One region of the Pseudomonas oplopanacis genome, then DNA from elsewhere that is predicted to be linked to it. Evidence: predicted binding sites of a transcription regulator. Region 1 holds the regulator's gene; each other region holds the start of a gene.

Region 1 (9,464 bases):
AAGGCTGACTATGGGCACTGAAACACTGGCGATCGGAAGTGGACGGATGTTTCGTTATGCATTCGGATCGCTGTTACTGCTGGCGGGCATGACATTGCTGGTCAGCCATGGGCTGGCGTGGCTGGACCTTGAACCAAGACTGTCGCGTGCACTGCAAGGCGGGGCGATTTGTGCCTTGGGCACCGCGTTGGGTGCGGTACCCGTGTTGGTGATACGTCGGATGCCTCAGGTGGTCAGCGATACGTTGCTCGGTTTCGGGGCCGGGGTGATGCTCGCTGCAACGGCGTTTTCGCTGATTGTTCCGGGTATTTCCGCCGCTGAAGGCCTGGGGCTGACGCCTTGGGCTTCCAGTGGCCTGATCAGCTTCGGCATCATGCTGGGGGCATTCGGATTGTTTCTGGTGGATCGCAAGGTGTCTGGCGCATCACCGGAAATGCTGGTCGGGACGCTGGAGCGGCCAGTAATTCCACCGCGGATCTGGTTGTTTGTCTTTGCCATCATCGCCCACAACATTCCTGAAGGCATGGCGGTCGGTGTTTCGGCGGGCGGTGGAATGCCGGATGCGGACAGTCTGGCCATGGGCATCGCGTTGCAGGATGTCCCGGAAGGGCTGGTGATTGCGTTGGTGCTGGCCGGGGCGGGGATGTCTCGGGTCAAGGCGTTCCTGATCGGTGCGGCGTCAGGTTTGGTCGAGCCGGTATTTGCGCTGTTGTGTGCGTGGTTGGTGAGTCTTGCGGAGCTGTTGTTACCTTTGGGATTGGCACTGGCGGCGGGGGCGATGTTGCTGGTGGTCACCCATGAAGTCATCCCCGAGTCGCGACGTAACGGTCACGACAAACTGGCGAGTCTTGGTTTGCTGATCGGGTTTTGTTTGATGATGGTGATGGATACGGCGCTCGCCTAGGCGAGCGTTTATTCACCTTCGTCGAAATATCTGTTGATCAAGTCCACCAATGCCTGCATCGCTTCGTCAGCCTGTTCACCTTCAGTGCTCAGGTGGATTTTGGTGCCCTTGCCCGCAGCGAGCATCATCATGGCCATGATGCTTTTGCCGTCGACCGTGGATTCCGGCGTGCGTCCTACTCTGATCGTGCAATTCTTGAATTCACCGGCGACGCCGACAAATTTTGCAGAAGCACGGGCATGCAGGCCCAGCTTGTTGATGATTTCGATTTCCAGAGCAGGCATCGCGGTGTGAATCCTTTAGCTGAGGTCGCGGTGGCGGACCTGGACGTTCTTCAGGGATTGTTGCAGAACCTGGCCCAGACGTTCGGTCAGGTAGACGGAGCGGTGATGCCCGCCGGTGCAGCCAATGGCAATGGTGACATAAGCGCGGTTGCTGGCGGCAAAGCGCGGCAGCCACTTGAGCAGATACGACGATATGTCCTGGAACATTTCTTCGACGTCCGGTTGAGCGGCGAGGTACTCGGCCACCGGCTGATCGAGCCCGGACTGCGCACGCAGCTCCGGCTTCCAGTAAGGGTTGGGCAGGCAGCGCACGTCGAACACCAGGTCCGCGTCCACGGGCATGCCACGCTTGAATCCGAACGACTCGACCAGAAATGCAGTACCGGCTTCCGGCTGGTTCAGCAGGCGCAGCTTGATGGTGTCGCGCAGCTGGTACAGGTTCAGGTTCGTGGTATTGATCTTGAGGTCGGCCAGATCGACGATCGGACCCAGCAGATTGCTTTCGTCCTCGATAGCTTCGGCCAATGAACGGTTGGCAGTGCTCAGCGGGTGACGTCGACGGGTTTCGGAAAAGCGCTTGAGCAGGGTTTCTTCGTCGGCGTCCAGGTACAGCACATCGCACTTGATATGCCGGCTACGGACTTCTTCGAGCAGTTCGGGAAAGCGTGACAGGTGGCTCGGCAGGTTGCGCGCATCGATGGACACGGCGACCAGCGGCTGTGCCAGTTCGGTATGAATCAGTGCGCGTTCGGCCAGTTCCGGCAGCAAGCCGGCGGGCAGGTTGTCGATGCAGTAGTAGCCGTTGTCCTCGAGAACATCGAGTACGGTACTTTTACCTGAGCCGGAACGGCCACTGACGATGATCAAGCGCATGGTTACGGACCGTTTTGCTCGTCCAGGACAACCTGATACAAGGCTTCGTTGCTCGGGGCGCTGCGCAGACGATCACGGACTTCTTTGCGATCGAGCATGCTGGCGATCTGGCGGAGCAGTTCAAGGTGCGCATCGGTAGCGGCTTGCGGGACCAGCAATACGAACAGCAGGTCAACCGGAGCGCCGTCGATGGCGTCGAAATCGATAGGGGCGTCGAGGTGCATCAAGGCGCTGATGGGCGACTCGCAACCCTTCAGGCGGCAGTGGGGGATGGCGATGCCGTTGCCAAAACCGGTCGAGCCGAGTTTTTCACGGGCAATCAAAGCCTCGAAGACATCTTGCATCTCCAGATCCGGCACTTCCCGGGCGATCAGGTTGGCAATTTGTTCGAGGGCTTTCTTTTTACTGCCGCCCGGCACGTTCACGAGGGAACGGCCGGGGGTCAGGATGTTTTCAAGTCGGATCATGGGTTGGGAGTGTTAACGACCGGTTGCACCCTGGAGGAGGCTCTGGGTCTTTTCCTTATGCTTTTTGAGTTGTTTATCCAGCTTGTCGGTCAGTGCGTCGATCGCCGCGTACATATCGGTATGTTCCGCGTTGGCGACCACTTCATTGCCGGGAATATGCAGGGTGGCTTCGATTTTCTGCTTCAGCTTCTCGACCGTCATCGTGACCTGCACGTTGGTGATCTTGTCGAAATGCCGCTCTAATCGTTCGAGTTTTTCGCCGATGTAGGTGCGCAGGGGTTCGGTCACTTCCAGTTGGTGTCCACTGATGTTGACTTGCATACAGCTTCTCCTTCGTTGCCAGTGCATAAAGCGGTAGATCAGATGATCTACCACTGGAACGCTGTGGCGTGGCTCTACATCAACCGCTTGCGTTCGCTCGAAGGCGCGATCCCCAAGGATTCGCGGTACTTGGCGACGGTGCGGCGAGCCACCTGAATGCCTTGTGCCTCCAGTAAACCAGCGATCTTGCTGTCACTCAACGGCTTTTTCTGATTTTCCGCGGCAACCAGTTTTTTGATGATCGCGCGGATCGCCGTGGACGAGCATTCGCCGCCTTCGGAGGTGCTGACGTGACTGGAGAAAAAGTACTTCAGCTCATAAATACCTCGAGGGGTATGCATGAATTTTTGCGTGGTCACCCGTGAAATCGTCGATTCGTGCATGCCTACCGCTTCGGCGATGTCATGCAGGACCAACGGCTTCATGGCTTCGTCGCCGTATTCCAGGAAGCCGCGCTGATGCTCGACGATCTGGGTGGCAACTTTCATCAGGGTTTCATTGCGACTTTGCAGGCTCTTGATGAACCAGCGGGCCTCTTGCAACTGATTGCGCATGAAGGTGTTATCAGCGCTGGTGTCGGCGCGACGAACAAACCCGGCGTATTGGGCGTTGACCCGCAGCCTTGGCACCGATTCCTGGTTCAGTTCCACCAGCCAGCGTTCGTTATCCTTGCGCACGATTACGTCAGGGACCACATACTCGGCTTCGCTGGATTCGATCTGCGAGCCGGGGCGCGGGTTGAGGCTCTGGACCAGTTCGATAACCTGGCGCAGTTCATCTTCCTTGAGCTTCATGCGGCGCATCAACTGGCTGTAGTCGCGACTGCCGAGCAAATCGATGTAGTCGCTGACCAGGCGCTTGGCTTCGGTCAGCCAAGGTGTCTTGACGGGCAATTGGCGCAATTGCAGCAGCAGGCATTCGCCCAGGTTACGCGCGCCGATGCCGGCCGGTTCGAATTGCTGGATGCGGTGCAGGACGGCTTCGATTTCGTCCAGTTCGATGTCCAGTTCCGGATCGAAAGCTTCGAGGATCTCCTCGAGGGTTTCATCCAGGTAGCCCTGATTGTTGATGCAGTCGATCAGGGTCACGGCGATCAGGCGATCGGTGTCGGACATCGGTGCCAGGTTCAGTTGCCAGAGCAGGTGGCTTTGCAGGCTCTCGCCGGCCGATGTGCGAGTGGTGAAGTCCCATTCGTCGTCATCGTTGCTCGGCAGGCTGCTGGCGCTGGTCTGGTAGACGTCTTCCCAGGCTGTGTCGACGGGCAGTTCGTTAGGAATGCGCTCGTTCCAGTCACCTTCCTCGAGGTTGTCCACCGTCGGGGCGGTTTCCTGGTAGGAGGGTTCCGAAACATCGGCATTGGGTTGCTGTTCGGCTTTGTCGGCCAAGGGGTCGGCGTTGTCGAAGTCGTCGCCTTCTTCCTGGCGTTCGAGCATCGGATTGGACTCCAGGGCCTCCTGGATTTCCTGTTGCAGGTCCAGGGTCGACAATTGGAGCAGGCGGATGGCCTGTTGCAGCTGCGGTGTCATCGTCAGCTGCTGGCCCATTCTCAAGACTAGCGATGGTTTCATGGCAGGGGCTTAACACCTTATTCGCCGGCGCACATGCGCCATCCACTACAGGGCGCCGGAGCGCCAAACATAAGCAAATTATATGCCTGAAACTGAAGTGTTTGCCTAGAGCGCTGTAACAATAAAAACCTGTTGATTTTTATCGCCGTAAGCGCTCAGTCGACTAGCCAGACACCTCAACGCTTACAGGCGGAACTCATGGCCCAGATAAACTTCTTTAACCAGGTCGTTGGCCAGGATAGTGGCGGAGTCGCCTTCGGCGATCAGCTGGCCATCGTTGACGATGTAGGCGGTTTCGCAGATATCCAGGGTTTCTCGGACGTTGTGGTCAGTGATCAGCACGCCAATGCCCTTGGCCTTGAGGTGGTAGATGATCTGCTTGATGTCGCCAACCGAGATCGGGTCCACGCCGGCGAAAGGTTCGTCGAGCAGGATGAATTTCGGATTGGTGGCCAGTGCACGAGCGATCTCCACGCGGCGGCGTTCGCCACCGGACAGGCTCATGCCGAGGTTGTCGCGGATGTGGCTGATGTGGAATTCCTGCAGCAGGCTTTCCAGCTCTTTGCGACGCCCGGCCTTGTCGAGTTCCTTGCGGGTCTCGAGGATCGCCATGATGTTGTCGGCCACCGAGAGTTTGCGGAAGATCGATGCTTCTTGCGGCAGATAGCCGATACCAGCCTTTGCACGACCGTGCATGGGCTGGTGGCTGACGTCCAGATCGTCGATCAGTACGCGGCCCTGATCAGCCTGCACCAGGCCGACGATCATGTAGAAGCAGGTGGTCTTGCCGGCGCCGTTGGGACCCAGCAGGCCGACGATTTGACCGCTGTCGATCGACAGGCTGACGTCACGCACGACCTGGCGGCTCTTGTAGCTCTTGGCCAGATGCTGAGCTTTCAGAGTTGCCATTACTGGGCCTTCTGCTCGTCGGTTTTCTTCTTCGGCTGGATCACCATGTCGATGCGTGGACGCGCCTCGGTGACCTTGTTACCTGTCGCACGGCCAGCGCTCGCAAGCTTCTTGACCGTGTCGTAGACGATTTTCTCGCCCTGGGTGGTGTTGTTGTCCTTGTCGACAACTTTTGCCTTGTCGATCAGCACGACGCGGTTTTGCGCGGCGTGGTACTGGATGGTCACGCCCCAGCCCTGCACAGGCTTGGTGTCGCCAGCGGTCTGTAGTTGCTCGAAGTAGGCGAGGTTGCCCACCGAAGTCACCACGTCGATGTCGCCTGCCGGCGTACGCGTGATGGTCACGGTGTTGCCCTTAACGATCATCGAACCCTGGGTAATGATCACGTCACCTTTGTAGGTGGCAACGCCATTCTTGTCGTCCAGTTGGGCATCGTCGGCCTGAATGCGGATTGGCTGCTCTTGATCGTTCGGCAGAGCCCAGGCGCTCACGCTTCCCAGTGCTGCGCCCAGACTGAGCAAAATAGGGAGGGTTTTAACGAGCCTCATACTGTCCTCTTACGTTAGATAGCAGGTGTATCCTGCTTTCTTTCAAGTACGCTTTCATTCCGTTGCCTGTCGATACACCGCCAGCGCCGTCGATTCTAACGGGTTGGTCGGTCTGCGCATATTGCTGCTGCGGGAACACAGTCATACGGGTGGTGGTAATCAGGGTCTTGCGGTTTTTTTCGTCGAAACGGGTGATACGTACCGAATCGATCAGCTCGACCTGAGTACCGTCCGGATTGACTTCCCCGTGTTCGCTCTGGACGTGCCAGGGAAACTGGGTGCCGCGAAACATGTTCAAGTCGGGATTGGTCAGCAGCGTGACCTCGGACGCTTTCAGGTGTTCGACCTTGTCGGACGTCATTTCGTACTGCAATTTGCCATCCGGCAGGTACTGCACGCTGTGGGCGTTGAGTGCGTAATAGTCGATCGCGCTTTCATCGACAGGGGCAACTGTCTTGTCGAGGAAGCGTTCCGGGCTGATGTTCCAGTAGCCGACCGCAGCGAACAGCGCCGCGATGCAACTGAACAACAGGATGTTACGAAACTTTTTGCTCAGCATAATGGGCTCACAGGTACGCGGCGTTAGCCGCATCGAGGCGGCCCTGGGCGCGCAGGATCAATTCGCAGAATTCGCGAGCGGCACCCTCGCCGCCACGGGCGACGGTAATGCCATGGGCGTTTTCACGCACGAAGCTGGCAGCGTTGGCTACCGCCATGCCCAGGCCGACGCGGCGAATCACCGGCAGGTCCGGCAGGTCGTCACCGAGGTAGGCCACTTGTTCATAGCTTAGGTTGAGTTGGGCCAGAAGTTCGTCCAGTACCACCAGTTTGTCCTCGCGGCCTTGATAAAGGTGCGGGATGCCGAGGTTTTTCGCTCGTCGTTCGACCACCGGGGTCTTGCGGCCACTGATGATAGCCGTCTGTACGCCCGCCGCCATCAACATCTTGATGCCTTGACCGTCGAGGGTGTTGAACGTCTTGAACTCACTGCCGTCTTCAAGGAAGTACAGGCGTCCGTCGGTCAGCACGCCGTCGACGTCGAACACCGCGAGTTTGATCTGTTTGCCGCGTTGCAGCAGGTCCTCACTCATTACATTACTCCTGCACGCAACAAGTCGTGCATGTTCAAGGCGCCGACCGGACGGTCTTCGCTGTCGACCACGACCAGGGCGTTGATTTTGTGGTCCTCCATGATTTTCAGGGCCTCGGCGGCGAGCATTTCGGCGCGGGCGGTCTTGCCGTGGGCGGTCATGACCTGGTCGATGGTGGCGGTGTGGATGTCGATGCTGCGATCCAGTGTGCGGCGCAGATCGCCGTCAGTGAAGATCCCTGCCAGCTTGCCGTCGGCTTCCAGAATGACGGTCATGCCCAGGCCCTTGCGGGTCATTTCCATCAAGGCGTCCTTGAGCAAGGTGCCGCGTTGAACCTGCGGCAGCTCTTGCCCGGCGTGCATGACGTTTTCCACTTTCAGCAGCAGACGTCGGCCCAGTGCACCACCGGGGTGGGAAAAGGCGAAGTCTTCAGCGGTAAAGCCGCGCGCTTCCAGCAATGCAACGGCCAGGGCGTCGCCCATCACCAAAGCGGCAGTGGTAGAGGAGGTCGGTGCCAGGTTCAGCGGGCAGGCCTCGTGTTCGACGTGAACGTTGAGGTTGACCTCGGCAGCCTTGGCCAGCGGGGAATCCGGGTTGCCGGTGACGCTGATCAACTGAATACCCAGACGCTTGATCAGGGGCAGCAGGGTGACGATTTCGTTGGTGGAACCGGAGTTCGACAGGGCCAGGATGATGTCATCCCGCGTGATCATGCCCATGTCGCCATGGCTGGCTTCGGCCGGGTGCACGAAAAAAGCCGTGGTGCCGGTGCTGGCCAGGGTGGCGGCGATCTTGTTGCCGATGTGCCCGGATTTACCCATGCCTACTACAACCACGCGGCCTTTGCTGGCCAGAATCATCTCGCAAGCGCGTACGAAATCAGCGTCGATGTGGGGTAGCAAGCCTTCTACGGCTTCCAGTTCGAGGCGGATGGTGCGTTGTGCTGATTGAATCAGGTCGCTGGATTGGCTCATGTCAGAAATCGTATAGCCTGATGAAAAGGCGGCGATTATAGCGGTAATGATCAAAACCCTCACGCTAGTTCGTCACGCTTTGTCATCCCCTGTAACCGAATCCCCTCTAAACGAGGCTTTTTGCCTGTCAAGTTACTGAACATGGTCGGGCTTGGGCCTTGGGCGCTTGGCCTTTGCAGTGATATAGTTCGCCGCCAGTTCGGCCTGCCCGGGGAGGTATGTGCTTTCGTCAGAGAGTCAGGCGTCCGAGTGAGAGGCTGCATCGCAAGGAGTTTAGATGAGTGCCGATAACGCCTACGCGGTCGAGCTGAAGGGACTGTCCTTCAAGCGCGGTACGCGCAGCATTTTCAATAACGTCGATATCCGTATCCCGCGCGGCAAGGTCACCGGCATCATGGGGCCTTCCGGGTGTGGCAAAACCACGCTGTTGCGATTGATGGGCGCACAATTGCGTCCAACAAAGGGCGAAGTCTGGGTCAACGGCCAGAACCTGCCCAAGTTGTCGCGCAGTGATCTGTTCGATGCGCGCAAGCACATGGGAGTGCTGTTCCAGAGCGGCGCCCTGTTCACCGACCTCGATGTGTTCGAGAACGTCGCCTTCCCGCTGCGCGTTCATACCGAGCTGCCGGAAGAAATGATCCGTGACATCGTCCTGCTTAAATTGCAGGCCGTGGGCTTGCGTGGCGCCATCGACCTGATGCCTGACGAGTTGTCCGGCGGCATGAAGCGTCGTGTTGCGCTGGCCCGGGCAATTGCTCTCGACCCGCAGATCCTCATGTACGACGAGCCCTTTGTCGGCCAGGACCCCATCGCCATGGGCGTACTGGTGCGCCTGATCCGCCTGCTCAACGACGCCCTGGGAATCACCAGTATCGTGGTCTCCCACGATCTGGCCGAAACCGCGAGCATCGCCGACTACATCTATGTCGTCGGCGAAGGCCAGGTGTTGGGGCAGGGGACTCCCGAGGAACTGATGAACTCGCAGGAGCCACGGATCCGTCAATTTATGACGGGCGAACCCGACGGTCCGGTCGCATACCACTTTCCAGCGACGGATTACCGCGCAGATCTTCTGGGGAAGCGTTGATGCGCAAGATTTCATTAATAGAACGCGTACGCCGGTTTGGCCATGCCGCCATCGACGTGCTGGCGGTGTTCGGTCGTTCGACGATTTTCCTGTTCCATGCCTTGCTCGGTCGCGGCGGCATCGGCGGCGGCTTTGGCCTGCTGGTCAAGCAGCTGCATTCAGTGGGGGTGATGTCCCTGGTGATCATTGTCGTCTCCGGCGTGTTCATCGGGATGGTGCTGGCGCTGCAAGGCTTCAACATCCTGTCCAGCTACGGCTCGGAACAGGCGGTTGGGCAGATGGTTGCGCTGACGCTGCTGCGTGAATTGGGGCCTGTGGTGACGGCATTGCTGTTCGCCGGGCGTGCCGGTTCGGCGCTGACGGCAGAAATCGGCAACATGAAATCCACCGAACAGTTGTCCAGTCTGGAAATGATTGGTGTCGACCCGCTCAAATACA
Region 2 (9,464 bases), on a different contig from region 1:
CAGGCTGTGGCCGGACAGGTCGAGGGAAAGAATCGCTTCGCCACGGTCCAGGCGCAGGTGAATGCGCAGGTCCGGGTTGAGCTTGTCGATCGACGGACGGTCGCCTTGCGGGGTGCGCAGTTTGTCGACGATGGCGTCTTTGACTTTCAAGGCGCCAAAGTGGGTGTTATCGATACCCGAGCCATGACCGCTGAACTCGACGGCCAGGGTGCCGTCGTTGAGCATGTGGTCTTGCCACTCGATGTCGAGCACGCCGTGGTACAGGTCTTCGGCGTCTTTCATCGGGAAACGCTTGAGCACCAGCAACACCCGGTTCGCCAGACGCGACCACAGGCACAGGCGATAAGCGGTTTCCATGGTGGCCATGCCGCGCACGGCAGAGGTGTGCTCACGTGCTTCTTCAAGGCCAAGCCCGACGGCTTCCTCGATCAGCAGGCCTTCAAGGCCTTTGGGGCAAGTGAGGAAGATTTCGAATTGATCGGACATTGGAGTTTCAAAGCCTTTAGCTAAGTGAACCGGCAACGCATTGCCGGTCCGGTTTTCAATCAGGCGCTTTTCTAAAAGAGCGCCCGCGTGGCACGAAGGTGTGCCGTCCCACCTGTGCTGCTCAGGTTAGAAGAGCTTAGATGCACAGGCAGATAAAAAAGTTGATGCAACAAAATGTCATAAGTCGACCCTTCGTCGAATAATGCCTCTGCGCAACAGAAGTCATTCTCACTAAAGGATTAACCCCGTCATCCTGCGGGGGGCTGATCATACAGGGCTTTGACCAATAAACACGGGCAAACATCGTGTTACTTATGGCCATAGCATCTTTATGGTTACGTCCTTATGACAAAACGATCATTCCCTCGATGTGACGCATTGGTTAGAACTCAACACAGGTTGACGCCGCAACGACGTCAACACCTTGGCTCGCGACGCCGGCAGCGGGCCCCAACGGCAGAAGTTTTTTTCTGCCAGACCTCGATTGAGGTCTACGCGATAAATACAGTCAACAAGTGAGGGCAACACCCTATGAGAAGACTTAAGCGTGATCCGTTGGAAAGAGCATTTTTGCGCGGATATCAATATGGCGTTGGTGGCAAATCCCGTGAGCTTTGCCCATTTACTCTACCGTCAGTACGCCAAGCCTGGATTAACGGCTGGCGCGAGGGACGCGGCGACAACTGGGACGGTATGACCGGCACTGCGGGAATCCACAGACTCAACGAACTTCACGCCGTCGGCTAATTTACAGGGCCTAACACTCCGACACGACAATCTGATGACTGAATGAATTAACCACGCACGTCCCATCCGGACGGCGGGCTCCGGCCCAGGGGCTCCTTCGAGGAGCCCTTTTTTATGCCTGCCCTTCGCCGAAACCCAATCCCTTGTAGGAGCCCGGCTTGCCGGCGATAGCGATCTCAAGGACGCAATCGCCGGCAAGCCGGGCTCCTACAGGGGTTTAGCGTAATGCGGCGATGGCGTCGACGGACTCACGAATCAGCGCCGGGCCTTTGTAGATAAAGCCGGAGTAGATCTGCACCAGGCTCGCACCCGCAGCGATTTTCTCCGCGGCGTGTTTGCCTTCGGTGATCCCGCCCACGGCGATGATCGGCAAGCGACCGGCCAGCTCCGAGGCCAGCACCTTCACAGTGTGGGTGCTCTTGTCACGAACCGGTGCGCCGGACAGACCGCCCGCCTCGTCACCGTGTTCCATGCCTTCGACGCCGACGCGGCTCAGGGTAGTGTTGGTGGCGATCACCGCGTCCATCCCGGTTTCGATCAGCGCTTGTGCGACCTGAGCGGTTTCTTCGTCGGTCATGTCCGGCGCGATCTTGATCGCCAGCGGGACGTGTTTACCGTGACGCAACGCCAACTCGGCGCGGCGCGTGGCCAGGTCAGCGAGCAACTGCTTGAGCGAATCGCCGAACTGCAGGCTGCGCAGGCCCGGGGTGTTCGGCGAGCTGACGTTGACCGTCACGTAGCTGGCGTGAGCGTAAACCTTGTCCAGGCAGATCAGGTAATCGTCGACCGCACGCTCGACCGGGGTGTCGAAGTTCTTGCCGATGTTGATGCCCAGCACGCCCTTGTACTTGGCGGCGGCTACACGAGCCAGCAGGTGATCGACGCCAAGGTTGTTGAACCCCATGCGGTTGATGATCGCCTCGGCTTCCGGCAGGCGGAAAATCCGTGGTTTCGGGTTACCCGGTTGCGGACGCGGGGTAATGGTGCCGATTTCGACAAAACCAAAACCCAACTGGGCAAAACCGTCGATGGCCGCGCCGTTCTTGTCCAGACCGGCCGCCAGACCCACCGGGTTCGGGAAGTCCAGGCCCATGACCGACACCGGCATTTTCGCCGGGGCCTTGCACAGCAAGCCGTTGAGGCCCAAACGTCCGCCCGCGCCGATCAGGTCCAGGGACAGATCGTGGGAGGTTTCCGGGGAAAGTTTGAACAACAGCTGACGGGCCAGGGTGTACATGGGCGGGTTTGACTCTGGGCTACGAAAAGTGGCGGCAATTATAGCCGCGCATCGGGGCCGCAGGCGAGGCGCGCGACAAAATCAGCGAGCGATGGCATATGCCTTGCACCACCACCGGTATCAGCACTCATGCCAACGGCGGAATGGGTCGAAAGACAACGGCGTCGTCACTGGCCCTTGCCCTGGCAAGGCGCCCGGTACGGCGTTTTTTTATGCAAGGTGCTTAACGATGATTGAAGTTCCAGCGAACCCTCTGGCGTGGATCAATGGCAGCGATGCCCCGGAAAAGACCGACATCAACCTCGGCTTCATGGCCCTGAGCGATTGCGCCTCGGTGGTGGTCGCCGCCACACAGGGGTTCGCCCAGCCCTATGGCTTGACCCTGAACCTCAAGCGCCAGTCGTCCTGGGCCAACCTGCGGGACAAACTGGTCAGCGGCGAACTCGACGCCGCCCACAGCCTGTACGGCCTGATTTATGCCGTCCATCTGGGCATCGGCGGCGTGGCTTCTACCGACATGGCCGTGCTGATGGGCCTGAACCAGAATGGCCAGAGCATCAATCTCTCCCACGGTTTGCAGGCGCTCGGCGTGACCAGTCCTGAAGCACTCGACCGCCACGTGCACCAAACTCGCCCGAAACTCACCTTCGCCCAGACCTTTCCCACCGGCACCCACGCCATGTGGCTGTATTACTGGCTGGCGAGCCAGGGCATTCATCCGTTGCAGGATGTTGACAGCGTCGTGGTACCGCCCCCGCAAATGGTCGCGCACCTGCAAGCCGGGCGTATCGATGGCTTTTGCGTGGGTGAGCCGTGGTCCGCCAGCGCAGTGCAACAGAATCTCGGCTTTACCCTGGCGACGACCCAGACCATCTGGCCCGATCACCCGGAAAAAGTCCTCGGCTGCACCCGTGCGTTTGTCGAGCGGTACCCCAACACCGCGCGGGCCTTGGTAATGGCGATCCTGGAAGCCAGCCGGTTTATCGAGCAAAGCACGGAAAACCGCCGCAGCACCGCACAACTGCTGAGCGCGCCCGACTACCTCGACGCCCCCCTCGACTGCATCGAACCGCGCCTGCTGGGCGATTACGCCGACGGTTTGGGACATCGCTGGCAGGACCCGCATGCGTTGCGTTTCCATGCGGGTGGTGAGGTCAACGTGCCGTACCTGTCCGACGGCATGTGGTTCATGACCCAGTTCCGGCGCTGGGGTTTGTTGCGCGACGATCCGGATTACCTCGGCGTGGCCCGTCAGGTCCAGCAACTGGATCTGTACCGCGAGGCCGCCAGTGTCGTCGGTGTCGATATCCGGAGGCAGGACATGCGCAGCAGCCAGTTGATCGACGGAAAAATCTGGGACGGTTCCGACCCGGCCGGCTATGCCCGCAGCTTCAAGTTGCACGCCCTGAGCGACAGCTCTCACCGATTCGCCCAGCGCTGACAGGAGATTGCGAACATGTTGCGTATCCTGCTGATCAACGACACCGCGAAGAAAGTCGGTCGACTGAAAGCCGCCCTGACCGAAGCCGGGTTCGAGGTGATCGACGAATCGGGCCTGACCATCGACCTGCCCGAACGCGTCGAAACGGTGCGCCCGGACGTGATCCTGATCGATACCGAGTCACCGAGCCGCGATGTGCTGGAGCAAGTGGTGCTGGTGACCCGCGACCAGCCACGACCGATTGTGATGTTTACCGATGAACACGACCCCGGCGTCATGCGTCAGGCGATCAAGTCCGGGGTCAGTGCCTACATCGTCGAAGGCATTCACGCACAGCGCCTGCAGCCGATTCTCGACGTGGCCATGGCGCGGTTTGAAAGTGACCAGGCCCTGCGCGCCCAGCTGCATGCCCGCGACCAGCAACTGGCCGAGCGCAAGCGCATCGAGCTGGCCAAGGGGTTGTTGATGAAGATGAAAAGCTGCAACGAGGAAGAGGCCTACACCCTGATGCGCCGGCAGGCCATGAGCCGGCAGCAGAAATTGATCCAGGTGGCGGAGCAGATCATTGCCATGAGTGAGTTGCTTGGCTGAGGTTTTGTGGTGCCTTTGAAGGCTCCTTCGCGAGCAGGCTCGCTCCCACATTAGACCGCGATCCACTGTGGGAGCGAGCCTGCTCGCGAAGGGCCGCGACTCGGTCCCGAACTGTTGGCACAAATCTAGCTTAGTAATCACCACAGGTAACCAACGGCGGTTGCCCCACCTACGACAAAGACGTCGCTCACCTCATTTGCCCTTGGCGAATCCGGTAGCGGCGTTTTTTCGTTTTGGCCCCACAGCCCGGGGCCGGTGGTGCGGCCCACAGGCGCCCCACCTGCTAGCTCATGACTCCTTCTCGAGACTCTTCACAGCTGAGGTGCGCGATGAATTCAAGCTTCTGGAAATCCGGCCATACGCCAACACTGTTTGCGGCCTTCCTCTATTTCGACCTGAGTTTCATGGTCTGGTACCTGCTCGGGCCGTTGGCCGTGCAGATCGCCGCCGACCTGCACCTGACCACCCAACAACGCGGGCTGGTGGTGGCCACGCCGATCCTGGCCGGGGCCGTGCTGCGCTTTATCATGGGCATGCTGGCGGATCGTCTGTCGCCAAAAACCGCCGGGCTGATCGGCCAGGTGATCGTCATCTGCGCGCTGTTCGGCGCCTGGAAACTGGGGATTCACAGCTACGAGCAAGCGCTGGTGCTGGGCCTCTTCCTCGGCATGGCCGGTGCGTCCTTCGCCGTCGCCCTGCCGCTGGCCTCGCAGTGGTATCCGCCACAGCATCAAGGCAAAGCCATGGGCATTGCCGGTGCCGGTAACTCGGGCACCGTGCTTGCCGCACTGATTGCTCCAGTATTGGCCGCCGCGTTCGGCTGGAGCAACGTGTTCGGCTTCGCCCTCATTCCGCTGATCCTGACAATTATCGTTTTCGCCTGGCTGGCGAAAAATGCGCCGGAGCGGCCAAAAGCCAAGTCGATGGCCGACTACTTCAAGGCCCTCGGTGATCGTGACAGCTGGTGGTTCATGTTTTTCTACAGCGTGACCTTCGGCGGTTTCATCGGCCTGGCCAGCGCCCTGCCCGGCTACTTCAACGACCAGTACGGACTGAGTCCGGTGACGGCCGGTTACTACACGGCGGCCTGTGTGTTCGGTGGCAGCCTGATGCGCCCATTGGGCGGTGCGCTGGCAGACCGTTTCGGCGGGATACGCACGTTGCTGGCGATGTACACAGTCGCGGCGATCTGCATTGCGGCGGTAGGTTTCAATCTGCCGAGTTCCTACGCGGCGCTGGCGCTTTTCGTCTGCACCATGCTCGGTTTGGGCGCAGGCAACGGCGCGGTGTTCCAGTTGGTGCCGCAGCGGTTTCGTCGCGAGATCGGCGTGATGACTGGTTTGATCGGCATGGCCGGCGGTATCGGTGGTTTTGCACTGGCGGCCGGCATGGGCGCGATCAAGCAGAGCACCGGCAGCTATCAACTGGCCCTGTGGTTGTTCGCCAGCCTCGGCGTCCTCGCGTGGTTCGGTCTGCACGGGGTCAAACGTCGCTGGAGAACCACCTGGGGTTCGGCCGCTGTGACGGCGGCGCGGGTCTGAGGCCTCAATGAGCCTGCAACTGAGCTTTGCCGAAGCCAGCGCCATTGGCCCGCGGGAGGAAAACCAGGACGCCCTGCGCCTCGTGACGCCCGCCCCGGCGCTGGCGGCCAGCAAAGGCTACTTGTTCGCCATTGCCGACGGCGTCAGCCAATGCGCCGACGGCGGTCTCGCCGCCCGTTCGACCTTGCAGGCGCTGGCGCTGGACTATTACGCCACCCCGGAAACCTGGGGCGTCGCGCAAGCATTGGACCGCCTGCTGCTGGCGCAAAATCGCTGGTTGCAGGCCAATGGTGGCGGGCAACCGCTGCTGACCACGGTCAGTGCATTGGTCATGCGCGGCAGGCGTTTTACCCTGGCCCATGTCGGCGACTGCCGGGTGTATCGCTGGCATGCGGATCAGTTGCAGCGCGTCAGCGAGGATCATGTCTGGGACCAGCCGGGCATGCAGCATGTGCTGAAACGGGCACTGGGACTGGATCAGCATCTGGTGCTGGATTTTCTCGATGGCGAATTGCGCCTGAACGAGAGTTTCGTGCTGCTCAGCGACGGCATCTGGGCCGTGCTCGGTGACACTGCGATTGCCGCGATTCTGCGAGATCAACCCGATCTGGACAGTGCGGCAAACACTCTGGTGCAGGCCGCCCATCTGGCCGGCAGCCAGGACAATGCCAGCGCCCTGCTGGTGCGGGTCGATGCCTTGGGTGAAACGAGCATCGGTGATGCGCTGATTCATTTACAGCAATGGCCATTGCCACCGGCGCTGAAACCCGGTCAATCCTTCGAAGGCTGGCACGTTGAAGGGATACTCGGCCAGAGCCAGCAATCGCTGCTCTATCGGGTTCGCGACGGGCAACAGCAACCCTGGCTGTTGAAAACCTTGCCCGCTGCGCTGCACGACGATCACTTGGCCGGGCAAGCATTGCTGTCGGAGGAATGGTTTCTCAAGCGCGTGGCCGGACGGCATTTCCCTGAAGTCCATGCCACCAGTCAGCGTCAGCATTTGTACTACGTGATGCGTGAATATTCCGGAACGACGCTGGCAAACCTGCACGCCAGTGTCGGACCTTTGCCGTTGGCACAATGGCAAGACCTGGCCGAGCGCTTGCTTCGCGCGGTTGGCTTATTACATCGACGGCAGATTCTGCATCGCGACATCAAGCCGGAAAACCTGCTGCTGGGTGACGACGGCGAATTACGCCTGCTGGATTTCGGCCTCGCGTATTGCCCCGGCCTGTCCGAGGATCAAGCCTCCGCCCTGCCTGGAACGCCCAGTTACCTCGCACCGGAAGCCTTTCGCGGGGACATCCCGACGCCGCAACAGGATTTGTATGCGGTGGGCGTGACGTTGTATTTCCTGCTGACCGGGCATTACCCCTACGGAGAAATCGAAGCGTTCCAGCGACCACGGTTTGGTGTACCGGTCAGCGCCAGTCGCTATCGACCGGATTTGCCGGAATGGATAACGCAATGTCTGGAACGTGCCGTTGTGGCGGATCCGGGTCAGCGGTTTGAAACGGCGGAAGAATGGTTGCTGGTGCTGGAACAGGGCGAGCGGCGCAGCTTGAGCGTGCGACCCAGACCGTTGATGGAGCGGGAGCCGTTGAAGGTTTGGCGGACATTGGCAGTGGTGTCGTTGCTGCTGAATCTGGTGCTGCTATTTCTGTTGCTCCACTCATCTTGACTCGCCACAGGTTTCATATGCTCCAGGACCGGGCAACCCGCCTCTAATCGGTGCACAAACATTCGCTCCGCTCCTGTCACGCCTGCCTGAAACCCAACAAATCCGCAGTTCTGAATACTTGGCACAACCACTGCATTACCCTTTCCACCACACATAAAGCCCAGCCTTCAACGATGAAGGCTGCGCTTCCCGAGAGAACGGGACCAGGACAAAGGCGTCCTCGCTAGGCAACTAGCGGGACGCCTTTTTTTGTTTGCGCAAAATTTGTCGAGCCAGACCTGAAGCCCTGATGAGGCGGGTCACCGCTCCCCGGAGAACCTGATGAAAAAATTAAAACTGGTGATGATCGGCAACGGCATGGCCGGGGTTCGCACCCTGGAAGAACTGCTCAAACTGAGCAACGAGCTGTACGACATCACGGTCTTCGGTGCCGAACCCCATACCAACTACAACCGCATCCTGTTGTCGCCCGTTCTGGCCGGTGAGCAAACGTTCGAAGAGATCGTGCTCAACGACCTCGACTGGTACCTGGACAACCACATCAAGCTGCTGCTCAACCGCAAAGTGGTGCAGATCGACCGGGTCAAACGCCGGGTCATTGCCGAAGACGGCACCGAGGCCGAATACGATCGCCTGCTGATCGCCACCGGCTCGACCCCGTTCATTCTGCCGATTCCGGGCAACACCTTGCAGGGCGTGATCGGCTACCGCGACATCGCCGACACCCAGGCCATGATCAACACCGCCAAAACCCATAAGCACGCCGTGGTCATCGGCGGTGGTTTGCTCGGCCTGGAAGCCGCGAACGGCTTGATGCTGCGCGGCATGCACGTGACCGTGGTGCATATCGGCGAATGGCTGCTGGAACGGCAACTCGACAAGACCAGCGGCCAGTTGCTGCAGACCGCCCTTGAAGCGCGCGGCCTGCACTTTCGCCTGTGCGAACAAACCCAGGCCCTGCACGATGCCGGCAATGGTCGCGTCGGCTCGGTGGAATTCAAGAATGGCGACATCATTCCCGCCGACTTGGTGGTGATGGCCGCCGGTATTCGCCCCAACACCGAACTCGCGGAAAAATCCGGTATTCCCTGCAATCGCGGGATTCTGGTCAACGACACGATGCAAACCTACGATCCACGGGTCTACGCCATCGGCGAATGCGCCAGCCATCGCGGCATCGTCTACGGCCTGGTCGCGCCGCTGTTCGAACAAGCCAAGGTCTGCGCCAATCATCTCGCCCAATTGGGCTTCGCCCGTTATCAAGGCTCGGTGACGTCGACCAAACTGAAAGTCACCGGGATTGACCTGTTCTCTGCCGGCGACTTCATGGGCGGCGAAGGCACGGAAACCATCACCCTCTCCGACCCGATCGGCGGGGTCTACAAAAAACTGGTGATCAAGGATGACGTGCTGGTCGGCGCCTGTCTGTACGGCGATACGGCAGATGGCGGTTGGTATTTCCGGCAGATTCGTGAGAATCACGCCATTGGCGAGATCCGCGATCACCTCATGTTTGGTGAAAACGCCTTGGGCGACGTAGGACATCAGGGCCAGGACAAAGCCATGAGCATGGCCGACACCGCTGAAGTCTGCGGCTGCAACGGCGTGTGCAAAGGCACCATCGTCAAGGCGATTCAGGAACACGGGCTGTTCAGTGTCGACGAGGTGAAAAAACACACCAAGGCTGCCAGCTCTTGCGGTTCGTGCGCCGGCCTCGTCGAGCAGATCCTGATCAACACC
Region 3 (9,464 bases), on a different contig from region 1:
GCTCGGCCGTGGTGCTGCAGCCCTGCAGGGTAAGGGCGCCGAGCACGACCAGTATTGTCCTGAGTGAGTAGGTTTTCATCGATCCTTCCTTTGAGTCCATTCCGTGGACAGGCTGCGAATCATTCACAGCGATTGATGCCGCAAGATACTGCGTGCGGCCGAGGGGAAGGCGAATTTTATTGTTGGAAAATGCGTCAAAAAAAACGTCTGAAACTGGCCGCGTAACCATCAGGCAATCTACGCGGCGTTCAAAAAAATCACCTCATCCACTGCACCCGGTCGCCCTGGAAGGCTCATTCAGAATCTTTCATGCAAGGCCCGATTATCTTGCGCAATTTGCTGTCGTCTTGCGGCAGGACAAACCTGGCGGTCAGCGGTGGATCACCTTTTATCGTTGACGGTAGTGTCAGCGTCAGCGATTGGCCCCGCGCGCCTTTGTGGGTCCAGTCATTCAACCCTTGCCGATTGGTTGGCATGTAAAAGTTGAAGAGCAATTTGTCTGATGGCGGAAGCGCACTCGTGTAAAAGCCGTTTATCGAATAGTCGCGGGGCGCAAGTATTCCCGTTTTGAGGCTCAAGGGGCCGGTGGATCGGGCGTCAGGGCCTTCAAAGGCATCGGGGTTGAAGCCCAGCTCATCCGTCGAGGTCAGCAGTGTGATAACAGGGCGGCGCACGGGAGAGCGATAACAGCTGACTTGCAGCATGGCTGCGCTGGTTTTGTTTCCGTGGCTCGCTTGACCGTTCAGGCGCGCACTGACTAGCGGGGCGTCCGGATCTGGTTTCACTACGCGCCATGCTTCTTCGTGAGCGTCGGCAGGCAAGAGGCTTTCAGCGGCTTGAGTGCCGGTCAGGACGCAGAGCAACAGCGTTAACGAGAAAAAATTGGTGCGGGGAAGGTTCATCGCAAAAACCGCAGGGAGAGAATGCGGCGGATGGTAGAGGGTTGCGTGCGATTGGCGAACCCATTGGCGGGTGCGCTTCTGGGTTTAACCCCGGCGAGCGCTCTGTTCTCAATCCAAGTGCTTGTTTTTTTTACAAATAAAAAGGCCTCCCAAAGGAGGCCAATTTGTTACGCCGCGTGTGCAGGCGCTACCGGATCAGCAGCTGTAGTACAGCTCATATTCCAGTGGGTGTACGAAGGTGCGGACCTTGATTTCTTCTTCGCTTTTCAGAGCGATGTAAGCGTCGATGAAGTCATCGGAGAACACGCCGCCTTTGGTCAGGAACGCGCGACCTTTGTCCAGCTCTTCCAGGGCTTCTTTCAGGCTGCCGCAAACTTGTGGGATCTCTTTCGCCTCTTCAGGCGGCAGGTCGTACAGGTTTTTGTCAGCAGCATCGCCTGGGTGGATCTTGTTCTGGATGCCGTCCAGGCCAGCCATCAACAGTGCAGCGAAGCCCAGGTACGGGTTAGCTGCTGGATCCGGGAAGCGGGCTTCGATACGGCGAGCGCGAGGGCTGGACACGTAAGGAATACGGATCGAAGCGGAACGGTTGCGAGCCGAGTAGGCCAGCATTACCGGTGCTTCGAAACCTGGGACCAGACGCTTGTAGGAGTTGGTCGACGGGTTGGTGAAGCCGTTCAGGGCCTTACCGTGCTTGATGATGCCGCCGATGAAGTACAGGGCGGTGTCGGACAGGCCGGCATAGCCTTCGCCAGCGAAGGTGTTCTTGCCATCTTTGGCGATGGACAGGTGAACGTGCATACCCGAACCGTTGTCGCCGTACAGAGGCTTAGGCATGAAGGTCGCGGTGCGGCCGTAAGCAACTGCAACGTTGTGTACGCAGTACTTCAGGGTCTGAACTTCGTCAGCCTTGGCAACCAGGGTGTTGAACTTCACACCGATTTCGTTCTGGCCGGCAGTCGCCACTTCGTGGTGGTGAACTTCGATGGTCAGGCCCATTTCTTCCATGGCATTGCACATGGAGGTACGGATTTCGTGGTCGTGGTCAAACGGTGGAACCGGGAAGTAACCGCCTTTGATACCTGGACGGTGGCCATGGTTGCCGCCTTCGATGTCCTGGTCGGACATCCACGAGCCTTGTTCCGAGAAGATTTTGAACATCGAGCCGGAGATGTCCGACTTGAACTTCACTTGATCAAAGATAAAGAACTCTGGCTCCGGGCCAACGAATACTGTATCGCCGATACCGGTCGACTTCAGGTATTCCTCGGCGCGATGGGCGATGGCGCGTGGGTCACGGTCATAGCCTTGCATGGTCGAAGGGTCGATCACGTTGCAGACCAGAATCAGCGTTGGGTCTTCGGTGAACGGGTCGAGGACGGCAGTGCTGTCGTCCGGCAGCAGGATCATGTCGGAGGCTTCGATGCCTTTCCAGCCAGCGATGGAGGAGCCGTCGAACATTTTGCCTTCTTCGAAGAAAGCGTCATCCAGCGCGTCGCGAGCCGGCATGGTCACGTGGTGCTGAGTGCCTTTGGTGTCCGTGAAGCGCAGATCAATCCATTTGACGTCATGATCTTTGATGAGTTGAACCGACTTCGACATAGTGTCCTCCGGGTGGCTTCGGGCTTGGTAGTGGATGCCCTTGGAATGTGGGTGATGCCGGCGCGAATACTCTGCCAAGGCAACCTGCCTCACAAGGGAGCAAATTGCATGCCAGTGCCCCACCATGGGTTTTTTGCCCCAATTTCACGCTTATAAAGGCACAAGGCGAGTTCGGAGGAGAAATCTCGCCCTACAATGTAGCGTTAAAATCCATAAATGACCCGTTTTGGTGCGCGCAAAACCTTCTGCACATTAACTGGTTAAACCTTGAGCAATTTCCGCTATAATCCGCGCCCCCCTTTTTCGGCTGGCCCAGCGCGCGCTGTTTTCATGAAACTAATCGTAAAAGTCTTCCCCGAGATCACCATCAAGAGCCGCCCGGTACGGATGCGTTTCATCCGCCAATTGGCTAAAAATATCCGCACCGTGCTCCGCGACCTGGACCCGGCCGTGGTGGTGAACGGTGTGTGGGACAATCTCGAGCTGGAAACCCGCGTCAGCGAGCCCAAAGCCCTGAAGGAGATGACCGAGCGCCTGAGCTGCATGCCGGGCATCGCGCATTTCCTGCAGGTCGATGAATACCCGTTGGGCGATTTCGACGACATCGTCGCCAAGTGCGAGCAGCACTTCGGTGAGTCCCTGGCCGGAAAGATCTTTTCGGTGCGCTGCAAGCGCGCCGGCAAGCACGAATTCAGCTCGATGGACGTCGAAAAATACGTCGGCAGCCAACTGCGTCGTCAGTGCGGCGCCGCCGGAATCTCGCTGAAAGCGCCGGAAATCGAAGTTCGCATCGAAATTCGCGACAAACGGTTGTTTGTGATCCACAACCAGCACAACAGCATCGGCGGTTATCCGCTGGGTGCACTGGAACAGACGCTTGTGCTGATGTCCGGCGGCTTCGACTCCACCGTGGCGGCGTACCAGATCATGCGCCGTGGCCTGATGAGCCATTTCTGCTTCTTCAATCTGGGCGGAAGGGCCCATGAACTGGGCGTCATGGAAGTCGCGCACTTCATCTGGAAGAAGTACGGAAGCTCCCAACGCGTGTTATTTGTCAGTGTGCCGTTCGAGGAAGTTCTGGGAGAAATTCTCGGGAAAGTCGATAACAGTCATATGGGTGTAGTTTTGAAGCGTATGATGTTGCGCGCTGCTTCCCGTATTGCTGATCGGCTGGAGATTGAAGCGCTGGTCACCGGTGAAGCGATTTCCCAGGTGTCGAGCCAGACGTTGCCGAACCTGTCCGTGATCGACTGCGTGACCGACAAGCTGGTCTTGCGTCCGCTGATCGCCAGTCACAAGCAGGACATCATCGACCTGGCCAACGAAATCGGGACTGCCGATTTCGCCAAGCACATGCCGGAATACTGCGGGGTCATCTCGGTGAACCCAAAGACCCACGCCAAGCGTCCGCGCGTGGAGCATGAAGAGAAAGAATTCGACATGGCGGTCCTTGAGCGTGCGCTCGAGAACGCCAAACTGGTGCCGATCGATCGCGTAATCGACGAATTGGGCCAGGACTTGCAGATTGAAGAAGTCAGCGAAGCGCTGGCGGGGCAAATCATCATCGACATCCGTCACCCGGATGCCGCTGAAGATGATCCGCTGGCCCTGGCTGGTATCGAGGTACAAGCGATGCCTTTCTATGCATTGAACGCTCGTTTCAAGGAACTGGACCCTACTCGCCAGTACCTGCTGTATTGCGACAAAGGCGTGATGAGTCGCCTGCATGCCCACCATTTGCTCAGTGAGGGGCATGCCAATGTGCGCGTTTATCGACCGAGCTAAGAGCCCGGGGCTGTATGCCTGTGGCCTGCGTCACCGGCCCCCCGACTCTGCCGTCAAGCTGTAACGGCAAGGCCTGACTCTACTGTTAATCGCTGCCAAGACTTGTCAGCACACCGAATCCTCTGATCGAGATACACAAGTGATCGAAAATCTACGCAACATCGCCATCATTGCTCACGTTGACCATGGTAAAACCACCCTGGTAGACAAACTCTTGCGTCAATCCGGCACCCTGGAGCGCAACGAGCTCAACGACGAGCGCGTGATGGACTCCAACGACCAGGAGAAAGAGCGCGGTATTACCATTCTGGCGAAAAACACCGCCATCAACTGGAACGGCTACCACATCAACATCGTGGATACCCCGGGCCACGCCGACTTCGGCGGCGAAGTTGAACGCGTAATGTCGATGGTTGACTCCGTTCTGCTGCTGGTTGACGCTCAAGACGGCCCTATGCCGCAAACCCGTTTCGTGACCAAGAAGGCTTTCGAAGCCGGCCTGCGTCCAATCGTGGTCATCAACAAGGTTGACCGTCCAGGCGCGCGTCCGGACTGGGTTCTGGACCAGATCTTCGACCTGTTCGACAACCTCGGTGCTACCGAAGAACAGCTGGACTTCAAAGTCGTCTACGCCTCGGCCCTGAACGGCATTGCCGGTCTGGAACACACCGACATGGCTGAAGACATGACCCCGCTGTACCAGTCGATCGTCGACAACGTACCTGCGCCGAAAGTCGACCGCGATGGTCCGTTCCAGATGCAAATCTCCGCTCTGGACTACAACAGCTTCCTGGGTGTTATCGGCGTTGGCCGTATCGCTCGTGGCCGCATCAAGCCGAACACTCCGGTTGTCGCTATCGACGCCGACGGCAAGAAGCGCAACGGTCGTATCCTGAAGCTGATGGGTCACCACGGTCTGCACCGTATCGACGTTGAAGAAGCAGCTGCCGGCGACATCGTCTGCATCAGCGGCTTCGACCAGCTGTTCATCTCCGACACTCTGTGCGACCCACTGAACGTCGAAGCGATGAAGCCGCTGACCGTTGACGAACCAACCGTTTCCATGACCTTCCAGGTAAACGACTCGCCTTTCTGCGGTAAAGAAGGCAAGTTCGTGACTTCCCGTAACATCAAGGAACGTCTGGACAAGGAACTGCTCTACAACGTTGCCCTGCGCGTTGAAGAAGGCGACACCGCCGACAAGTTCAAAGTCTCCGGCCGTGGTGAGCTGCACCTCTCGGTACTGATCGAAACCATGCGTCGCGAAGGCTTCGAAATGGGTGTTGGTCGTCCGGAAGTGATCATCCGCATGGTTGACGGCGTGAAGCACGAACCGTACGAAAACGTGACCATCGACCTGCCAGAAGAATCGCAAGGTTCGATCATGGAACAGATCGGTATCCGTAAAGGCGACCTGACCAACATGGTTCCGGATGGCAAGGGCCGTGTGCGCCTTGAGTACAACATCCCGGCTCGTGGCCTGATCGGTTTCCGTAACGAGTTCCTGACCCTGACCTCCGGTGCAGGCATCCTGACCTCGATCTTCGACCGTTACGACGTGATGAAGTCCGGCGACATGTCCGGCCGTCAGAACGGCGTGCTGGTGTCGGTTGCTACCGGTAAGGCTCTGACTTACTCGCTGGAAACCCTGCAAGCTCGCGGCAAACTGTTCCTGGGTCACGGTGAAGACGTGTACGAAGGTCAAATCGTCGGCATCAACAGCCGCGACAACGACCTGGGCGTCAACCCAACCAAAGGCAAGAAGCTCGACAACATGCGTGCTTCGGGTAAAGACGAAACCATCGCTCTGGTTCCGCCTATCCGCTTCACTCTGGAGCAGGCTCTGGAATTCGTTCAAGAAGACGAATTGTGCGAAGTCACTCCTAAGTCCATCCGTCTTCGCAAGAAGATCCTGGGCGAAAGCGAGCGTACCCGCGCTGCGAAGAAGTCCGGTAACTAAGTCATTTAGTTAGCTGACAAAAAAACGCCCCCGACCGCAAGGTCGGGGGCGTTTTTGTTTGTCTGGGGTATGTGTAGTGTTTGCGCTGGCCCCTTCGCGAGCAGGCTCGCTCCCACTGGGGAGCGCATTTCAATGTGGGAGCGAGCCTGCTCGCGAAGAGGACCTGTCAGACAACGAAGATTTTTGGTTAGAACTTATCGAGCGGCCGACGGCTCTCGCTGGTCTCGCGCACCACTTCTTTCGGTTTGTACGCGCAATACCCAGGCCGCGGACCGATTTTCGGGTGATTGCGGCAGGTATCCGGGCGCTTTTCATAAATAGTGCACAGACGGCTCTTACGATCCAGGTACAGGCAGTCGTTGTTACTCATGCGCTGGAGGGTGAAGATCTCGGTCTTCTGGCTGTAACGCTCGACGATCCCTTCCTTCTGCAGACGCTTGGCGATGTTCTTCGCCGGCTCGCCGCGCTCGAATTCGTCGACGATGCCGATACGGATCAGATCCTTGATCTTGACCTCGACCGGCAGCGTGCAGCAACTGGACACGCAGGAACCGCACATCGGCGCAGAGTACTTGGCCCAGGTATCGAGGCGATCGATCTCAGCGGCGGCGATCAGGTTGGGCTTCATCATCGGTTGTTACCAGCTACGTGCATCAGGGCGCGCGATCATACCGGGACTGGTGGATTTTTGAACAACCTTTCGCCAGATTTTTTCTGTACCAGCCAAAAAGCACCGTTAATCCGGCACGGCCCCTGCATTGATTCAGGCACACGACAATGTAATGCCGAGCTATCTCGCACTATCAGGAAAAACTGCCGAACCAGAGCCCCCAGCGTCTGTCAGACCGTCTAGGCTCAACCATTCCACGCTCGCTCGAGGTCCTATCGATGACTCAAGAACCACTTGTTCGCGAAGCAGAGGTGGCCGCATTTCGCGACGCCGTCTTGACCAAACTCACCTACGCGGTGGGTAAAGACCCGGATCACGCCTTCGACCACGACTGGTTCGAAGCCATCGCCTTGGCGGCGCGGGACCACATGGTCGAGCACTGGATGGACCACACCCGGCAGATCTACCGCAAAGGGCAGAAACGGGTTTATTACCTCTCCCTCGAATTTCTCATCGGCCGGCTGCTCTACGACAGCCTGAGCAACCTTGGCTTGCTCGACGTCGCCCGCGAAGCGCTGACCGAACTCGGCGTCGACCTCGAGCGCATCCGCCTGCTGGAACCCGACGCGGCGCTGGGCAACGGCGGCCTCGGTCGTCTGGCCGCCTGCTTCATGGAGAGCATGTCGACCCTCGGCATCGCCGGCCACGGCTATGGCATTCGTTATGAGCACGGGTTGTTCCGCCAGGCCATCGTCGACGGCTGGCAGCAGGAACAGACCGAACACTGGCTGGACTTCGGCAACCCGTGGGAATTCGAGCGTCCAGAAGTCGTTTACCCGATCGGCTTCGGCGGCAGTGTCGAAACCGTCACCGATGAAAACGGCAAGACCAAGCAAGTCTGGACCCCGGTGGAAACCGTCCGCGCGATTGCTTACGACACGCCGGTGGTCGGCTGGCGTGGGGCGAGCGTCAACACGCTGCGTCTGTGGCGCGCCCGCGCCATGGAAGATTTGCACCTGGAACGCTTCAACGCAGGTGACCACTTGGGCGCCGTGGCAGAAGTAGCCCGGGCCGAAAGTATTTCCCGGGTCCTTTATCCGGCAGACAGCACCGAAGCCGGCCAGGAACTGCGCCTGCGTCAGGAATATTTCTTCGTCGCCGCGTCCTTGCAGGATTTGCTGCGCCGTCACCGCAACATGCACACCTCGGTCCTGACCCTGGGCGACCACGCGGCGATCCAGCTCAACGACACGCACCCCTCGATTGCCGTGGCCGAATTGATGCGCCAACTGGTCGATGTCTACGACGTGGCATGGGATGCGGCGTGGCAGGTCACCGTGGACACGTTGTCGTACACCAACCACACGCTGTTGCCCGAAGCACTGGAAACCTGGCCAGTCGGCTTGATGGAGCGGATGTTGCCGCGGCACATGCAGATCATTTACCTGATCAACGCCCAGCACATCGATTCGCTACGGGCCAAAGGCATTCACGACTTCGACGTGTTGCGCGCGGTATCGCTGATCGAAGAAGACAACGGCCGCCGTGTGCGCATGGGCAATCTCGCGTTCCTGGGTTCGCACAGCGTCAACGGCGTGTCCGGGCTGCACACGCAATTGATGCGCAAAACCGTGTTCTCCGAACTGCACAAGCTGTACCCGGATCGGATCAACAACAAGACCAACGGCATCACCTTCCGCCGCTGGCTCTACCAGGCCAACCCCGAATTGACGTCGATGATGGTCGATGCCCTCGGGCCTGATTTGCTGGACAACGCCGAATCACGTCTGCTCGAACTGGAACCGTTCGCCGAAAAGCCGGCGTTCCGCAAAGCCTTCGCCGAACAGCGTCTGCACAGCAAAAAAGCCCTCGCCTACATCATTCACGAACGGCTGGGCGTGGCGGTCAACCCGGCGGCGATGTTCGACGTGCAGGTCAAACGGATCCACGAGTACAAACGCCAGTTGCTCAACCTGATGCACACCGTGGCGTTGTATCAGGCGATTCGGGCCGAGCCGGAAATCGACTGGGTGCCGCGCGTGAAGATCTTCGCCGGCAAGGCCGCCGCCAGTTATCACCAGGCCAAGCTGATCATCAAATTGACCAACGACATCGCCCGGGTGGTGAACAACGACCCGACCGTGCGCGGCTTGCTCAAAGTGGTGTTCCTGCCCAACTACAACGTCAGCCTGGCGGAGAGCATTATTCCGGCGGCGGACTTGTCGGAGCAGATTTCTACCGCAGGCTTCGAGGCTTCCGGCACCAGCAACATGAAGTTCGGCCTCAACGGCGCCCTGACCATTGGCACCCTTGATGGCGCCAACGTCGAAATGTGCGAACGCATCGGCGCCGAGCACATGTTCATTTTCGGCCTCAGCGCGCAACAGGTGGAAGCGCGCAAACAGAACCATGAGTTCAACGCGACGCCGGACATCGCCGCGTCCCATCGGCTGAATGACGTGCTGCAAGCGATTCGTGGCGGGGTGTTCTCGCCGGATGATCCGTCCCGTTACACCGGGCTGATCGATTCGCTGGTGGATTACGACCGCTTCCTGGTCTGTGCCGACTTCGACTCTTACTGGGACGCGCAGATGCGTGTCGAGGC

The links. Region 1 encodes sigma-54, which starts transcription at its own class of promoters, with help from an activator protein. Its sites were predicted from a motif close to ANTGGCATNNANNTTGCTNT; they were not measured.
Region 2: ACWKV5_RS04125 (CmpA/NrtA family ABC transporter substrate-binding protein) is a predicted target of sigma-54. The motif match lies at 2,561-2,580, and genes of this name have one in related genera.
Region 3: glnA (type I glutamate--ammonia ligase) is a predicted target of sigma-54. The motif match lies at 2,601-2,620, and genes of this name have one in related genera.

What each region holds. Positions count from the first base shown of each region.
Region 1 covers NZ_JBSKHV010000009.1:175,505-184,968, forward strand. Annotated here, with positions in the region: gene ACWKV5_RS19050 (ZIP family metal transporter) at 11-904, shown strand; gene ACWKV5_RS19055 (HPr family phosphocarrier protein) at 913-1,188, opposite strand; gene rapZ (RNase adapter RapZ) at 1,204-2,061, opposite strand; gene ptsN (PTS IIA-like nitrogen regulatory protein PtsN) at 2,064-2,528, opposite strand; gene hpf (ribosome hibernation-promoting factor, HPF/YfiA family) at 2,541-2,849, opposite strand; gene ACWKV5_RS19075 (RNA polymerase factor sigma-54) at 2,924-4,417, opposite strand; gene lptB (LPS export ABC transporter ATP-binding protein) at 4,601-5,326, opposite strand; gene lptA (lipopolysaccharide transport periplasmic protein LptA) at 5,326-5,874, opposite strand; gene lptC (LPS export ABC transporter periplasmic protein LptC) at 5,861-6,433, opposite strand; gene ACWKV5_RS19095 (KdsC family phosphatase) at 6,441-6,965, opposite strand; gene ACWKV5_RS19100 (KpsF/GutQ family sugar-phosphate isomerase) at 6,965-7,939, opposite strand; gene ACWKV5_RS19105 (ATP-binding cassette domain-containing protein) at 8,217-9,026, shown strand; gene mlaE (lipid asymmetry maintenance ABC transporter permease subunit MlaE) at 9,026-9,464, shown strand, end outside.
Region 2 covers NZ_JBSKHV010000001.1:867,268-876,731, forward strand. Annotated here, with positions in the region: gene rlmKL (bifunctional 23S rRNA (guanine(2069)-N(7))-methyltransferase RlmK/23S rRNA (guanine(2445)-N(2))-methyltransferase RlmL) at 1-486, opposite strand, end outside; gene rmf (ribosome modulation factor) at 1,018-1,233, shown strand; gene ACWKV5_RS04120 (quinone-dependent dihydroorotate dehydrogenase) at 1,451-2,470, opposite strand; gene ACWKV5_RS04125 (CmpA/NrtA family ABC transporter substrate-binding protein) at 2,700-3,911, shown strand; gene ACWKV5_RS04130 (ANTAR domain-containing response regulator) at 3,927-4,502, shown strand; gene ACWKV5_RS04135 (nitrate/nitrite transporter) at 4,832-6,043, shown strand; gene ACWKV5_RS04140 (bifunctional protein-serine/threonine kinase/phosphatase) at 6,051-7,724, shown strand; gene nirB (nitrite reductase large subunit NirB) at 8,046-9,464, shown strand, end outside.
Region 3 covers NZ_JBSKHV010000003.1:160,826-170,289, forward strand. Annotated here, with positions in the region: gene ACWKV5_RS08740 (cupin domain-containing protein) at 1-79, opposite strand, end outside; gene ACWKV5_RS08745 (hypothetical protein) at 294-902, opposite strand; gene glnA (type I glutamate--ammonia ligase) at 1,098-2,504, opposite strand; gene thiI (tRNA uracil 4-sulfurtransferase ThiI) at 2,835-4,289, shown strand; gene typA (translational GTPase TypA) at 4,429-6,249, shown strand; gene ACWKV5_RS08765 (YkgJ family cysteine cluster protein) at 6,437-6,877, opposite strand; gene ACWKV5_RS08770 (glycogen/starch/alpha-glucan phosphorylase) at 7,138-9,464, shown strand, end outside.